4 regions of the Vogesella oryzagri genome follow, and region 3 is predicted to be linked to each of the others. Evidence: predicted binding sites of a transcription regulator. Region 3 holds the regulator's gene; each other region holds the start of a gene.

What was found. Region 3 encodes sigma-54, which starts transcription at its own class of promoters, with help from an activator protein. Its sites were predicted from a motif close to CTGGCACGCTTCATGCTT; they were not measured.
Positions count from the first base shown of each region.
Region 1: the regulator sigma-54 is predicted to act here: its motif matches at 1,797-1,814, upstream of ABNW52_RS06710 (circularly permuted type 2 ATP-grasp protein).
Region 2: the regulator sigma-54 is predicted to act here: its motif matches at 1,395-1,412, upstream of flgB (flagellar basal body rod protein FlgB).
Region 4: the regulator sigma-54 is predicted to act here: its motif matches at 1,985-2,002, upstream of glnL (nitrogen regulation protein NR(II)).

Region 1 covers NZ_JBEFLD010000003.1:307,243-311,248, reverse strand. Annotated here, with positions in the region: gene ABNW52_RS06715 (sensor domain-containing diguanylate cyclase) at 1-1,585, opposite strand, end outside; gene ABNW52_RS06710 (circularly permuted type 2 ATP-grasp protein) at 1,851-3,278, shown strand; gene ABNW52_RS06705 (alpha-E domain-containing protein) at 3,281-4,006, shown strand, end outside.
Region 2 covers NZ_JBEFLD010000001.1:480,581-484,586, forward strand. Annotated here, with positions in the region: gene tsaD (tRNA (adenosine(37)-N6)-threonylcarbamoyltransferase complex transferase subunit TsaD) at 1-587, opposite strand, end outside; gene ABNW52_RS02385 (OsmC family protein) at 692-1,111, shown strand; gene flgB (flagellar basal body rod protein FlgB) at 1,458-1,853, shown strand; gene flgC (flagellar basal body rod protein FlgC) at 1,856-2,266, shown strand; gene ABNW52_RS02400 (flagellar hook assembly protein FlgD) at 2,287-2,976, shown strand; gene flgE (flagellar hook protein FlgE) at 2,995-4,006, shown strand, end outside.
Region 3 covers NZ_JBEFLD010000008.1:108,722-112,727, reverse strand. Annotated here, with positions in the region: gene hprK (HPr(Ser) kinase/phosphatase) at 1-393, opposite strand, end outside; gene ABNW52_RS15435 (PTS sugar transporter subunit IIA) at 386-844, opposite strand; gene hpf (ribosome hibernation-promoting factor, HPF/YfiA family) at 976-1,305, opposite strand; gene ABNW52_RS15425 (RNA polymerase factor sigma-54) at 1,367-2,785, opposite strand; gene lptB (LPS export ABC transporter ATP-binding protein) at 2,792-3,520, opposite strand; gene lptA (lipopolysaccharide transport periplasmic protein LptA) at 3,517-4,006, opposite strand, start outside.
Region 4 covers NZ_JBEFLD010000008.1:210,216-214,221, forward strand. Annotated here, with positions in the region: gene ABNW52_RS15905 (hypothetical protein) at 1-922, shown strand, start outside; gene ABNW52_RS15910 (DUF4124 domain-containing protein) at 1,444-1,929, shown strand; gene glnL (nitrogen regulation protein NR(II)) at 2,037-3,089, shown strand; gene ntrC (nitrogen regulation protein NR(I)) at 3,107-4,006, shown strand, end outside.

The DNA of each region.
Region 1 (4,006 bases), on a different contig from region 3:
CCACGGCCGGCAGATACTGGCGCCAGCCGTTGCGCCCCGCGGCCTTGGCCTGATACAGCGCCGCATCCGCCTGCTGCAGCAGGCTGTCCTCGCTATCCTGTCCGCCTTGCGCCAGCGCGATGCCAGCGGAAAAAGACAAGCCGCGCAATTCACCACTGGCACACGGCAGGCGGCTGCCACTGTAGGCCGCCTGCAACGCGCGCAACAGCACCTCCACCTCGTCCGGCGTGCGCTGCGGCAGCACCAGGCAGAACTCCTCGCCACCGTAGCGGGCGACGATGTCCTCCGGCTGCAGCAAGCCGGCAAACAGGCCGGCAAACAGCTTGAGCACCGCATCGCCGCTGGCGTGGCCGTGTTGATCGTTGACCGCCTTGAAATGATCCAGATCGATCAGCACCACGCACAATGCCTGCCCGCCGCGCTGCGCCCGCTGCAACAGCTGTGGCAGGCGCTGATGCAGATAGCGGCGGTTGTACAGCCCGGTCAGCGGATCGCGGCTGGCCTGTTCATGCAGCTGCGCCTGCAGCTGCTCCACCTCGCTCATGCGCACCGCCAATTCCAGGTTGAGCTGGTGCAGTGCATTGCGCGCCACTTCGGCCTCGCCCTGGCGGCGCAGCGCCAGATCGCGCTCGTAGGCCACCCGCTCCGCCGCCAATTTGAGCTGCAGCGTGCGCTGCATGAAAAAGCGATAGCCGAGGAACACCAGCGCCAGCAGCAGCACCGACAGCACCCAGTACACCGACATCGCCGAATCGCGATACAGCAGTGCGCGCTGCTGCCAGGCACCGGAGCTGTCGCCGCCCATGGTCATCACGCTGCGGTCGGCCAGCAGAAACGACAGCCACAGGAAGGCCAGCACCCCGCCCAGCGATGTCAGCGCCACCAGCAGCGCCCAGCGCGGCTGCAATGGTGACTGGCCCGCGGCCTGCGGCCAACGTTGCTGCCGCCAGCGCAGCAGCCACGGCGTCAGCAACAACAGTGGGCCGCAGGTGGTGATGCTTTGCAGAAAGTTGCCGGACCACCAGCCCTGCCACACCGCGAACGCGCCCATCGCCGACAGCTTGTTGCTATAGCTCCAGATGAACGAACCGGTGGCGCTGGATACCGCAGAAATGAAGCAGATAGTGACGAAGAACAGCAACGATGCCAGCGACGACGGCACATAGCGCACATTCACATGCTGGTACACCAGCGCCATCACCAGCAGTCCCAGCGGGTTGGCAAAGGCAAACAGCAGCGCCCAGCCGGGCGGCAGGCCGGACAGAAAGGCCACCAGCAGCGTGGAAAGGTAGGCCAGGCTCGCGCCCCAGACGTAGCCGAACCACAGCACCCACAGCGTGGCGATGGTCAGCGGCGGGTAGATGCTGACCACGAATGACAGCCCGCCATAACTCACGCTGTAGCCATACCAGCCCCCGTACAGCTGCACCACGCCCAGCCACAGACAGGTGGCCAGCGACAGCAGCCAGGCCAGCGCCAGCTGCCAGCGCCCGCGGGATGGCGTCCGCAACACGGTTAGCGGCAACGGCTGGTAAAAGCCGTTCGCCAAGGGCACCGCACTGCTGGCGGTCGGGGTACTACTCAAGGCTGAATGCATGGGGAGTGGCATTTCGATAACAGCACGGCATCAATATACGAGCTCGTATTCCAGTGTGACAAGCTGCCGCAATCGACAACACCATGAGCCAAACAGGGGCATCGCGCACCAGCATGACGCCTGACTAGCCGCCCGTCCAATGCCTGCATCATTTCGGGGCACAATCGGGATCGTTGCCCGCCGCTTCCCGCCACAGACACTGGCACAGCCCTTGCTGAACCAGTCATGACGATGAACAGCAGGAGACCGCGCCATGCATGCCCTGACCTTGCCCGAAGCGCACCACTATGACGAAATGCTGCTCGCCAGCGGTGGTATCCGCCCGCACTACCGCGACTTTGCCCACTGGCTGCACTCGCAGTCGCCGCAAACCCTGGCCCGCAAGCGCGCCGAAGCCGACCTGATGTTCCACCGCGTCGGCATCACCTTCGCCGTGTACGGCGACGATTCCGGCGCCGAGCGGCTGATTCCCTTCGACAGCGTGCCGCGCATCATCCCCGCCAGCGACTGGCGCACCCTGGAAGCCGGCATGCGCCAGCGCGTCACCGCGCTGAACGCCTTCCTGCACGACATCTACCACGAGCAGCACATCGTGAAGGCCGGCATCATCCCGGCCGAGCAGGTGTTTTCCAACAGCCAGTACCAGCCGGCGATGCAGGGGCTGGACCTGCCGCACCGCATCTATGCGCACATCACCGGCGTGGACGTGATCCGCCACAACGACGGCAACTTCTACGTGCTGGAAGACAATCTGCGCGTGCCATCCGGCGTGTCCTACATGCTGGAAAACCGCAAGATGATGATGCGGCTGTTCCCGGAACTGTTCGCCAGCCACGCGGTGGCACCGGTGCAGCACTACCCCACCCTGCTGCTGAACACCCTGCGCCACGCCAGCCTGGCGGAAAACCCCACCGTGGTGGTGCTCACCCCCGGCCACCACAACAGTGCCTACTTCGAGCACGCCTTCCTGGCGCAGCAGATGGGGGTGGAACTGGTGGAAGGCCAGGACCTGTTCGTGAAGCACAACCGCGTGTACATGCGCACCACCGCCGGCCACAAGCAGGTGGACGTGATCTACCGCCGCATCGACGACGCCTTCCTCGACCCGCTTGCCTTCCGCGCCGACAGCATGCTGGGCGTGCCGGGGCTGCTGTCGGTCTACCGCAGCGGCGGCGTGATCCTGGCCAATGCCATCGGCACCGGCGTGGCGGACGACAAATCCATCTACCCCTACGTGCCGGACATGATCCGCTTCTACCTGAGCGAGGAGCCGCTGCTGCAGAACGTGCCCACCTGGATGTGCCGCCGCCCGGCGGAGCTGGACCACGTGCTGAACAACCTGGCCGAGCTGGTGGTGAAGGAAGTCCACGGCGCCGGCGGTTACGGCATGCTGATCGGCCCGGCCGCCAGCAGCGCCGAGATCGAGGACTTTCGCCAGCGCATCCTCGCCGACCCGGCCAACTACATCGCGCAGCCCACGCTGTGCCTGTCGTCCTGCCCCACCTTCGTGGAAGCCGGCATCGCGCCGCGCCACATCGACCTGCGCCCCTTCGTGCTGTCCGGCCGCGAAATCAGCATGGTGGCCGGCGGGCTGACCCGCGTGGCGCTGAAGCAAGGCTCGCTGGTGGTGAACTCGTCGCAGGGCGGCGGCACCAAGGACACCTGGATTCTGGAGGACTGATCATGATGCTCTCGCGCACCGCTTCCCAGCTGTACTGGATGAGCCGCTACATGGAGCGCGCCGAAAACCTGGCGCGCCTGCTGGACGTGACCCACAGCCTGTCGCTGCTGCCGCAATCCCGCGGCGGCGCCGACATTGCCGCCGCGCTGGCCACCACCGGCGCACTGGACGCCTGCCGCGCCCGCCACCCGCAGCTTGCCGCCGCCGACGTGCTGCACTTCATGACCTTCGATGCGGCCAACCCGGCCAGCATCATCAGCTGCCTGAAATACGCCCGCGAAAACGCCCACGCCGTGCGCGGCAAGATCACCGGCGAGATGTGGGAAAACATCAACGCCAGCTGGCTGGAAGCACGGCAGATGGCGGCCGAGGGCCGACCGCTGGCCGGCTTCTTCGACTGGGTGAAGGAGCGCTCGCACCTGTTCCGCGGCACCACCTATGGCACCATCCAGCGCAACGACGCGTTTTCCTTCATCCGCCTCGGCACCTTCCTGGAACGCGCCGACAACACCGCGCGGCTGATCGACGTGAAATCGCACCTGGTGGGCCACGAACTGGATGACAGCGCCGCCGACTTCTACCTGTGGGGCGCGCTGCTGCGCTCGCTGGGCGCCTTCGAGGCCTACCACGAGCTGTACCGCGACAGCCTGAGCGCGCGGCGCGTGGCCGAGTTGCTGATCCTGCGTCCGGACGTGCCGCGCTCGCTGCGCGCCTGCGTGGACGAGATC
Region 2 (4,006 bases), on a different contig from region 3:
GTGAAGCGCGCCGGGTCGCCTTCCTCGGCCAGTTTCGACAGCAGCGGGCCGCCGGGGTAGGGCAGTCCCAGCAGCTTGGCGGTCTTGTCGAAGGCTTCGCCGGCGGCATCGTCCAGCGTTTCGCCGAGGATTTCGTACTGGCCGACGCCGCGCACCGCCATGATCTGGGTGTGGCCGCCGGAAACCAGCAGCGCCAGGAACGGAAACGTTGGCCGTGGCTCCGCCAGCAGTGGCGACAGCAGGTGGCCTTCCAGGTGGTGCACCGGAATCACCGGCTTGCCCAGGCCGAAGGCCAGCGCATTGGCAAAGCTGGCGCCCACCAGCAGCGCGCCGCCAAGGCCCGGGCCCTGAGTAAAGGCCACCGCGTCGATATCCTGCAGGCTGACGCCGGCATCGGCCAGGCAGGCGTCGGTCAGCGGGCGGATGCGGCGGATGTGGTCGCGGCTGGCCAGCTCCGGCACCACGCCGCCGTACTCGGCGTGCATCGCCATCTGGCTGTGCAGCTGGTCGGCGATCAGGCCGCGTTCGGTGTCGTACAGGGCGACGCCGGTTTCGTCACAGGACGATTCAATACCAAGTACAAGCATTATCGGGCTTCAAAACAAATCAATCTTTTCATTTTACCGGTGATTCTTTGTCCGCCCAAATCGGCAATGTTAGGCTAGGCGCCTGTTTTGAGCGGAGAACAACAATGAAGGCCAGATTGAAGTGGGTGGACGGGGTGTGTTTCATGGGGGAAACCGGTAGCGGCCATGCGGTGGTGATGGATGGCGCGCCGGAAGGCGGCGGTCGCAATCTGGGCCCGCGCCCGATGGAATTGCTGTTGCTGGGTACCGCCGGCTGTACCAGCTACGACGTGATCAACATCCTGAAAAAATCGCGCCAGGACGTGCGTGACTGCTGGGTGGAAATGGATGCCGAGCGTGCCGAGGTCGACCCCAAGGTGTTTACCCGCATTCACTTCCACTTTGTGGTGGTTGGCCGCAACCTGAAGCCCGAGGTGGTGGAGCGCGCCATCTCGCTGTCGGCGGACAAATACTGCTCTGCCTCCATCATGCTGGGCAAAACCGCCGACATTACCCACGATTTCGAAATTCGCAGCGACGATTGATGCGGCCAACCTTGCGGCGATTGCCGCGGGTCGCACAGTAAGTTCTACCGGCCCGGCACTGCCGGGCTTTGTCTTTCCTGTAATGGCGGCGGTCTGTCGTCATCTTCCCCGCCGTTGCGCTGACCCTGCCAGGTAGCTGAGCGCCGCGCGGGAGCAGCAACGCCACCGGCAAACGGTGGCGTTTTGCTTGGCTGGGCGGCAAATCTTGCCGCCTGCCGCTTTGCCGCCGCCCGCGCCTGTCGGCAGAAGCCTGATTTTCTTGAGGGTTAATCACCAAAAAATGTTGGCACGCATCGTGCTTTAAACGCGGCTATTCCACCCCTGGTGCCGTGCCATGTTGAACAAGATGTCCCAGCAACTCGACTTTCTGCAGCGCTCGCTGGATTTGCGTGCCGCGCGGGCAGAGGTGATTGCCGGCAATATCGCCAACGCGGACACCCCCGGCTACAAGGCGGTTGACTTCGATTTTGCCAAGGCGCTGCAGGCGCAGACCAGCCAGCAGAATGGTTCGCTGGGCATGGCGCTGACCGATAGCCGCCACCTGAACGGCCGCGGCAGCCAGGCCGCGGGTGGCGAGCTGCAGTATCGCAGCGCGGTACAGCGCAGCATCGACGGCAACTCGGTGGATATGGATATCGAGCGCGCGGCTTATACCGACAATGCGCTCAAGTATCAAAGCACGCTGACTTTCCTCGGCCGCCGTATCAGCGGTCTGATGGATGCCATCAAGGGCGGCCAATAATCATGTCTCTGTCTAATGTCTTCAATATTGCCGGCTCGGCGATGACCGCGCAGTCGATGCGCCTGAACCTGGTGGCCAGTAATATCGCCAACGCGGAAAGCTCCACCAGTTCTACCGGCGAACCCTATCGTGCGCGCCATGCGGTGTTTACCGCCACGCCGGTAAAGGCCGACGTGCCGCAGGTGGCTGGTGTGCGTGTCACTGCGGTAGAGGAAGATACCTCGCCGTTCCGCATGAAGTACCAGCCGGGCCACCCGCTGGCAGACGAGAACGGCTACGTGAAGATGTCCAACGTCAATCTGGTGGAAGAAATGGCAGACATGATTTCCGCCTCGCGCTCCTACCAGACCAACGTCGAAATTGTGAATACCGCCAAGACCCTGCTGCAAAAGACTTTGCAGCTGGGGCAGTAAGCTGATGCCGGGAGAGTGTGATGTCCACCATTGCTAATACCAAGTACAACCAGACGGTTCTGGACCAGATCAACGGCGGCAGTAGCCAGTCGAACAATGCGGCCAACGTGACCTCCGCCGAAGAGATCCAGAACCGCTTCCTGAAGCTGCTGACCACCCAGATGAAGTCGCAGGATCCGCTCAATCCGATGGACAACAGCCAGATGACGACGCAGATGTCGCAGATCAGCACCGTGTCCGGCCTGGAAAAGCTCAATTCGACGCTGAAGGTGATGATGGATTCGCAGCTGGCCAGCCAGTCGATGGCGGCGGTCAGCGTCATCGGCAAGAAGGTGCTGGCGGAGGGTAATGCGCTCAACTTGAAGGATGGTGCGGCGCCCGGCTTGCTGAAGCTGTCGGCTCCGGCGGACAAGGTGTCGATCGATATCCGCGACAGCAATGGCAAGTTGCTGCGCTCGATGGATATCGCGGGTGGCGATGCCGGCATGCTCAGCTACAGCTGGGATGGCAAGGACATGAATGGCGCGACGGTAGCGGACGGCAGCTACAGCGTGCAGGTGAGCGCCAGCAACGCCGGTGCGGCAGTGGAGGCAACGTCGTTGCAAGGTTATATGGTCAGTGCGGTGGCATTTGAAAGTGGACAACCCCAGTTGGTTCTTTCTTCCGGACAGCGAGTTGGCCTGTCGGATGTGGAATTGATTACGGCTTAAGCGTTCGAGGAGAGAATCATGGGTTTTCAGCAAGGTCTGAGTGGTCTGAATGCAGCCAGTAAATCGCTGGATGTGATCGGTAACAACGTTGCCAACGCCAATACGGTTGGTTTCAAGCAATCGCGTGCCGAGTTTGCCGATATCTACGCCAACAGCCTGTCGGCGATCAGCAATACCCAGGTGGGTATTGGTGTGCAGACGGTGAACGTGGCGCAGAGTTTTTTCCAGGGTAACGTCACCACCACGCAAAACCCGCTGGATCTGGCGATTTCCGGCCCGGGCTTTTTCCAGGTGAATTCCGCCGAATCGGGTGATGGTGTGTCTGCCTATACCCGTAACGGCCAGTTCAAGCTGAACAAGGATGGCTACTTTGAAAACAACGGTTACTTCCTGACTGGTTACCAGCTGGACTCCTTCGGCAACGAAATCGGCGCCGAAGGGCCGTTGAGCATTTCCAACCTGGCGCAGGGCGTGGCCAAGGCCACCACCAATATCGACTGGAGCTTCAACCTGGACGCCGACAGTACCCGCACCCCGGCAATCGCCTATACGGCTGGTGGTGGTTACGATGTGCCGGATGTGACGGTGCGTGGCTCCTACTCCTACACCAATACCAGCAAGTTCTATGACAACTTCGGCTCGCCACATGAAGTGACGGTGTTCTTCGTGAAGCGTAATGCCGGGACCAATACCTGGGATGTGTATCGCCAGCTTGATGGTGGTACCGTTACCAACGCTGATGGCACTGCCGCACCGGCTACTGCGCCATACCAGATCACCTTCGATTCGTTGGGGCAATTAAATAGCCCGACGCCACCGACCTTCCAGATTGGTGTCGCTGAAGGTGTGACGTTGGCCAACCCGATTACCATCGATTTGAGCAAAACCACGCAATATGCTGGCGAGTTTGCGGTGACCGGCCTGAATAATGACGGTTACCCGCTGGGTAGTCTGGCCAGCGTTAACGTCGGCGGTGACGGCCTGGTGAGTGCACGTTTCTCCAACGGTTATGTACAGAACGTTGGCCACA
Region 3 (4,006 bases):
CGCCAGGTAGATGCGCAGCACGTCCATCAGGTACGGGCTTTCCAGCGGCGTGCTCATCAGCGGCACGCTGTGGCTCTGGCAGTAGTCCTGCAGCAGCTTGGGCACCGTCTGGCCGTTGGCAACGATCACCACCGCCATGGTCTTGTGGAACAGCTGGTCCAGCGCGGTGCGGGCGGCGGCCTGCTCCAGTTTGTCCAGGTATTCCACCTCGGCCAGACCCAGCACCTGCACCCGGTTGGGGTGAATGAAGTTGAGGTGGCCGACCAGCGCCTGTGTCGGCCGCTGTTCGTCGTTGGAAATCAGGTTGTCGGAGCCGGATTTGCCGGCGATCCAGCTCAGATTGAGTTTGTGCTGATTGTCCTGGAACAGGCGGCGGACACTGACATTAGGCATGGTGGCTGTCTTCGCAAAGCAGGGCGTGCAGGGTGAGGTTATCGGCGCAGCACATTTTCTCGCGCAGGCTGCGGCTGGAGAACAATTGCGCCAGTTCCGACAGCACCTGCAGGTGCAGATCGGTGGCCTGCTCCGGTACCAGCAGCACGAACAGCAGGTTGACCGGCTTGCCGTCCGGGGCCTCGAATGGAATCGGGGTTTTCAGCCGCACGAAGAAGCCGGTAGCGTCCTTCAGGCCCTTGATGCGGCCATGCGGAATGGCGACACCCTGGCCCAGCCCGGTAGAGCCCAGCTTTTCGCGGGCGAACAGGCTGTCGAACACATCGCTGCGTGCAATGCCGAAACTGTTTTCAACCAAGAGGCCGATCTGTTCGAACAGGCGCTTCTTGCTGGAGATCTCCAGGTCCGCCAGTACGTGCGACTGGGGAAGAATCTTGCCGATCAAGCTCATGATGTCTTTAGGGGCGGAAAAACGTCGGCCATTCTACGCTGAGTCCGCCGTTTTCCATAGCAACAGCGTGTCTGGAGGCCAGCAAAAACGGGAGCCTGTGGCTCCCGTTGTTATTTGTGCTGGCGACTGGTTTACAGTGCCGCGTCGGCGGCGTCAGCCTGTGGCGCAATACTACGATGCTCCCCCTGTTTTTCCTTGAACTTCAGTACCTGACGGTCCAGTTTGTCCATCAGGGAATCAATGGCGGCGTACATGTCGGAATCGTTTGCCTCGACATGGATGTCCTTGCCGGCCAGATGCACATTGACCTCCGCTTTTTGTACCAGTTTATCCACGGACAGCGTCACGGTTACGCCGATAACATTATCAACGTGACGGGTGATGCGTTCCAGTTTGCTCTCGATGAAATCGCGCAGGGCGGGGGTAACTTCGAGGTGTAGACCGGTAATTTTGAGGTTCATACCCTGACTCCTTCTGTTGACGATACGGTCGGGCTGGCCGTACCGGGTTTTCGTAGCACTCTTATAGTGCTTTGCGAAGGTTAACTGGCGGTATCTGCATAGCTTCACGATACTTGGCTACGGTGCGCCTGGCAACCTGTATGCCCTGTGCCGTGAGACGATCGGCGATGGCACTATCGGACAGCGGTTTTTTGCTGTCTTCCGCATCGATAATCTGGCGGATATGCGCCTTGATGGCCGTGGCGGAGCATTCGCCGCCACTGTCGGTTTCCAGCGCATTACCGAAGAAATACTTGAGCTCGAACAGGCCACGGCTGCACAGCAGGTATTTCTGGGTTGTGACCCTGGAAATCGTTGACTCATGCAGCCCCAGCTCATCCGCGATGTCTCGCAGAATCAGGGACCGCATTGCCACTTCGCCGTGTTCAAAGAACGCCTGTTGCCTGTCAACGATAGCTTCCGACACTTTCAGGATGGTGTCAAATCGCTGCTGGATGTTTTTCACCAGCCAGCGCGCCTCCTGCAATTGGCCGCTGAGGTTGTGGCTGCTGTCGCGCTGTTGCAGCATGCCGGCATAGAGCTGGTTGACCTGCAGTTTCGGCAGCACGCTGCGGTTGAGCTGGGCGACCCAGCGGCCACGGCGGCGGACAACGTGGATATCCGGCACCACGTAGTGGGTCTCGCCCTGGTCGAAACCGCTGGTCGGCCGCGGCCGCAGGGTGGAGATCAGCTGGTGGGCGGCGCGCAGTTCGGCCTCGCCCACGTTCAGCAGTTTCTTCAGGCGTACAAAGTCGCGGTTGCCCAACAGGGCCAGGTGCTCGCGCACCAGGGTGGTCGCCAGTTCGCGTGACGGCGTGGATGTCGGCAATGCGGCCAACTGCAGTTGCAAGAATTCGGCAAGCTGCCGGCTGCCGATGCCGACCGGCTCGAACTGCAGCAGCAGCTTGCGCAGGTACTCCAGCTCGTCGGTGTCGACGTCCAGTTCCAGCGGCAGGCTGGCGGCAAATTCGTCCAGCGGCGTGGTGAGGTAGCCGTCTTCGTCCAGCTCCTCGATCAGCAGGGTCAGCAGTGCGCTGTCGCGGCGGCTCAACGGCATTTCGCCGATCTGTGCCGCCAAGTGCTCGCGCAGCGTCGGGCGGCACGGGGTGTTGAGAATGGGGTCGAATTCGTCGTCGTCATCACGGCCGCTGCCACCGCCGCCGCTGCCCCAGTCGCCCAGCTCCATTTCATCGCGCTCGCGCGGGCTGTCTTCAGTGCTGCTGCTGTCGCTGCTGGCTTCGTTGCTGACCTGTGCCTCTGCCGGCTCGTGTTCGCTCTGGCTGTCGCCGTCGGCGCGTTCCAGCAGCGGGTTTTCCAGCAGGTAGCGCTCCAGCTCGGTGGAGAGGTCGAGCGTGGACATTTGCAGCAGCTTGATCGACTGCTGCAATTGTGGGGTCAGGGTCAGTTGCTGGCTGACTTTTAGCTGCAGGGACTGTTTCATGCCGCTTTACAGGTGGAAGTGCTCGCCAAGATAAACCTGCCGCACCTGTTCGTTGCTGACCAGTTCGGCGGGCAGGCCGGAAGCCAGCACGCGGCCTTCGGAGATGATGTAGGCGCGGTCGCAGATGCGCAGGGTCTCGCGCACGTTGTGGTCGGTAATCAGTACACCGATGCCGCGTTCCTTGAGGAAGGAAATGATCTTCTGGATGTCGATGACCGCGATCGGGTCGACGCCGGCAAACGGTTCATCCAGCAGGATGAAGCGCGGACGGGTGGCCAGCACGCGGGCGATTTCCACCCGGCGGCGCTCACCGCCGGACAGCGCCATGGCATTGCTGTCGCGCAGGTGATCAATGTGCAGATCGTCCAGCAGCAGTTGCAGCTCGTTTTCCAGCTGTTCGCCGCGATAGCCGGCCACTTCCAGCACCGCCAGGATGTTTTCCTCCACCGTCATCTTGCGGAAGATGGAGGCTTCCTGCGGCAGATAACCCAGCCCCAGGCGGGCGCGCTTGTGGATGGGCAGGTGGGTAATGGTGTCGCCGTTGAGGGTGATGTCACCGGCATCGGCGGCGACCAGACCCACCACCATGTAGAAGCTGGTGGTCTTGCCGGCACCGTTGGGGCCGAGCAGGCCGATGACTTCACCGCTGGCGATGTCCATCGACACGTCCTGCACCACGGTGCGCTTCTTGAAGGTTTTTTTCAGGTGCTGGATGCTCAGGCGGCTTTGCGTCATGGCTTGTCCTGCGGCTTGGGCTGGATGATCACGGTCACGCGGCCCTTGGTGCCACCGCTGGCGGCCGGGCTGCCACCCATTACCTGGTAGATCTCGGTCACGGTGTTGTAGGTGATCTGCTCACCGGTCACCAGATCGGCACCGCGCTTCACGCGCGCCTTGCCGGTCAGCACCACCTGGTTGGTGACACTGGTGTAGTCCACGCGGTTGGCCTGGCCTTCGATGTACTCGTTCTTGCCGTCCAGCTTCTGGCGGAACTGTGCCTGGTTGCCAAAGGCCTGCAGCGTCTGGTTGCCCTGGGCGTCGCGGGTGACAATGGTCTTGTCGGCACGCATGCTGAGCGTGCCCTGGGTGGCGACCACATTGCCCTCCAGGATGTTGATGCCCTGTTTCTGGTCCAGCGAACCGCGATCCGCCGCCAGTTCGATGGGTTTGCTGCTGTCTGCCTTTTCGGCGTAAACGTTGGCCGCAGCACAGCACAGGGCC
Region 4 (4,006 bases), 100 kb from region 3:
CAATAATTATGCAAATAACGGCAATGTCATAAATGATTACTCTATCTTCATCAAGGATGTAAAGGCGAGTAAGCGGCTACGAATTGCCATCAACAGCTGGGCAACATGGGTAAACCTAGGTGAAAGAGTAGCTATGGCCAGCACCTACAATGACAACATTGTCATAAGTGAAATAACCACCCAATTAGCCCAAAACAAAGAAAACATGGATTTTGGCGATCTTGTTTTTAGGCTTTTTGAAATTAGTACTAATGACATTTCGTGGACGATCCCTGCGGAATGGTATCCCGAATTAGTTTTAGACATCATAGTAGAAGAGGAGAAATATCATTCAGACACAAACAATTCCGCAACTACAAACACTAGACCAGAAGAAATTTATCGATTCATATCAAGAATAAATAACATATCGCCATCTGAAAAAACAACTTGCCTACTTGACATATACACGTTAAACACTGACAGCTTAGATAAGCTAAAAAACAAAATTGATCAAGAGTATTTAAAAATAAAAAAACTACTAAGTTGGATGGAAGCCCAAGCAGATTTAGAGGCAGAAAAAACAGTACACATAGAGAACGCCATAGAAAAGATAAGCAAAGGGCGATTTAATACTTTCATCAAAGGGAGAAATAATGCAAAAGTGTATATTGCTAAAAACAGAAACCAACTGGGATTCTGCGATTCCATCTTGAACGCCGCCAGAAAATCATGGAATCAACAGCGCCGAAGAAGCAGCGGCCTCACAAAGCAACTTGGGTTATCAGTAAAAACTGAAACAGCTAAAAAACTAGCATCATTAGCTGAAAAATATTCACTAAATGAAACACAGGTACTAGAAGCAATCATAAGGAGTGAATTCAAAAAAGAAATGTACCTAAAGGAAATTACTGCAATCACAAAAGCAATTGACGACCTATGATCAGCTATCTTTTGAATTGCGTCGTGAACATGCACACTGAACACCCCATAATGCCTCTGATTACACGAAAAATTCGTTGGCATGGTGCATATCCGCCCTTGTTACCGAAGAACGGCCAGTGAAACTGGTTAGTGGCAGCCTTGGTGTCGCACTATCCCATCTGGCCCCCCACAGCAAACGCGCTACAAACTGGTCTGATAGTCACCAGCATCAGCAGTCCGATGCTACGGGGTTGGTTGCGGAGCTGAAGACGCTCAATTGGAGACTTGCCCAGCGATGGCTACCGTCAAATCAACACCGTACGTACCCAGTCGGCAAATGCACCACAACGGTGCTTCACTCCTAATTGCCCCCGTTTTGCCCCCGTTTTATTCACTACCGCCTGTGACCATTGATTTGCCTACACCCGTGTACTACTCGCTGAAGCGACTCGACCCCGCGTTACAGCCACCCCGCACCGGCAACGGTGCGGGGTTTTTCATGTCCGGCCGGTTGCGGCCAACATGACGCCAGCCGGGCAATTGACTATCATCCACGCAGGATTCCTGCCGAACACCCCGATGCCACGCTACCTGACTGCCCTGCTGCTTGCCGCCTGCTGCGGCGCCACCCAAGCCGACACCATCTACAAATATGTCGATCCGGACGGGCACGTCACCTTCACCAATGTCCCCAAGGCTGGCGCCAAGGCCATCATGGTCAGCCCCAATGCCCCGGCAACCAGCGGCAGCCCACGCCGCAAGACCGCCGCGACCCAACCGGCGGCGTCTGCTCCCGGCATGCCGTCGATCGATGCCGGCACCCAGCGCCAGCGCGATGCCGGCCGGCGCCGCATTCTGGAAACCGAGCTTGCCAACGAGCGCCAGGCACTGGCCACCGCCCGCAGCACACTGCAGGACGCACAGCGCAAAACGGGGCAGAAACCCGAGCAACTACAGCGGCTGCGCGACGAAGTCACCGATCGCGAGCGCAATATCGATGCACTGACCCGGGAACTGGGCGGCTGAATGCACTAAACTAGTGCATGAAACACTGCTGCACTATTCTGTAGCAGCCCAGCGGCGGGCTTGCTTCTTGCTAGTTGCCTGCCACACCAACATCGGGCATCCGTCACATGACAACGCACGCTTATTCCGGCCTGGAACTGCTCGATACCCCGGTATTGATCGTCGAGCGCAGCGGCCAGCTGCACTTCGTCAATCCGGCCTGTGAAGACCTGCTTGGCATCAGTCACAAAGAGCTGAAAAAGCTCACCCTGTACGAACGCTTCCACAACAGCAAGGCGCTGCGCAACGCGGTGCAGATGGCGCTGGACCACGCCGGCAGCTTCATCGAGCACGATCTGGAACTGCTGCCGGACGGCGACGAAGCCATCCACGTCGGCCTCACCGTCACCCCCATCGATAGCCCGCCGCGGCTGGCATTGCTGGAAATGCGCCCCATCGACCAGCAGCTGCGCATCGTCAACGAAGAACGCCACCTGCTGCAGCAACAGGCCAACCGTGAGCTGATCCGCAATCTGGCGCATGAAATCAAGAATCCATTGGGCGGTATCCGCGGCGCGGCACAGCTGCTGGAGCACGAAATTGCCGACCGCCCGGAGCTGCTGGAATACACCGGAGTGATCCGCGAGGAGGCGCTGCGGCTGCAGCACCTGGTGGACCGGCTGCTAGCGCCACACCGCCGCCACGTCGCCAGCGACGTGAACATCCACGAAGTGCTGGAGCGGGTACGCAGCATCCTGCTGGCGGAATACCCGCAACAGCTGAGCATCCGCCGCGACTACGACATCAGCCTGCCACAGTTGGCCGCCGACAAGGAGCAGCTGATCCAGGTGGTACTGAACATCGGCAAGAACGCGGTGCAGGCAATGAAGGGCAGCGGCGAGCTGATCCTGCGCACCCGCGTGGCACGCCAGGTCACCCTGGCACGCAAACGCCATAACCTGGCACTGAAATTGCAGATCATCGACAACGGCCCCGGCATCCCGGAAGAAATCCGCGAACACGTGTTCTATCCGCTGATTACCGGCCGCGCCGAGGGCACCGGCCTGGGGCTGACCCTGGCGCAAACCTTCGTGCACCAGCACGGCGGCACCATCGAATTCGACTCCCGGCCCGGCAACACCTGCTTCACCGTATTGCTGCCATTCGGCCCGGATCAATAACCAAAGGCAAGCCAAGCATGACGCAAACAGTCTGGATCATCGACGACGACAAAGCCATTCGCTGGGTACTGGAAAAGTCCCTGGCGCGCAGCGGCATTGCCTATGTGAGCTTTCCCAGCGCCGACGACGCGCTCAACGCGCTGTACGACGCCACCCCCAGCGTCATCATCAGCGACATCCGCATGCCCGGCACCGACGGGCTGAAGTTTCTGGCCAAGGTCAAACAGGAGCACCCGTCGCTGCCGGTGATCGTGATGACCGCCCATTCCGACCTGGATTCCGCAGTGGCGGCGTTCCAGGGCGGCGCCTTCGAATACCTGCCCAAGCCGTTCGACGTCGATCAGGCCGTCGCGCTGATCGAACGTGCGCTGGCGGAAAGCCGCAGCGGCGACAACGCCGGCGAAGCGGAAGTGGACATGCCCACCCTGCTGGGACAGGCGCCGGCGATGCAGGACGTGTTCCGCGCCATCGGCCGCCTGAGCCAGTCCAGCGTCACGGTGCTGATCACCGGCGAATCCGGCTCTGGCAAGGAGCGGGTGGCCGAGGCGCTGCATCGCCATTCGGTGCGCGCTGGCAAGCCGTTCATCGCGCTGAACACCGCGGCGATTCCGAAAGACCTGCTGGAATCGGAACTGTTCGGCCACGAGAAAGGCGCCTTCACCGGCGCGCTGGGCACCCGTCGCGGCCGCTTCGAGGAGGCCGAGGGCGGTACGCTGTTCCTGGATGAAATCGGCGACATGCCCACCGAGCTGCAGACCCGGCTACTGCGCGTGCTGTCCGATGGCCACTTCTACCGCGTCGGCGGCCACACCCCGATCAAGGCCAATGTGCGGGTGATTGCCGCCACCCACCAGAACCTGGAAGAACACGTCAAACAGGGCAAATTCCGCGAAGACCTGTTCCACCGCCTGAACGTG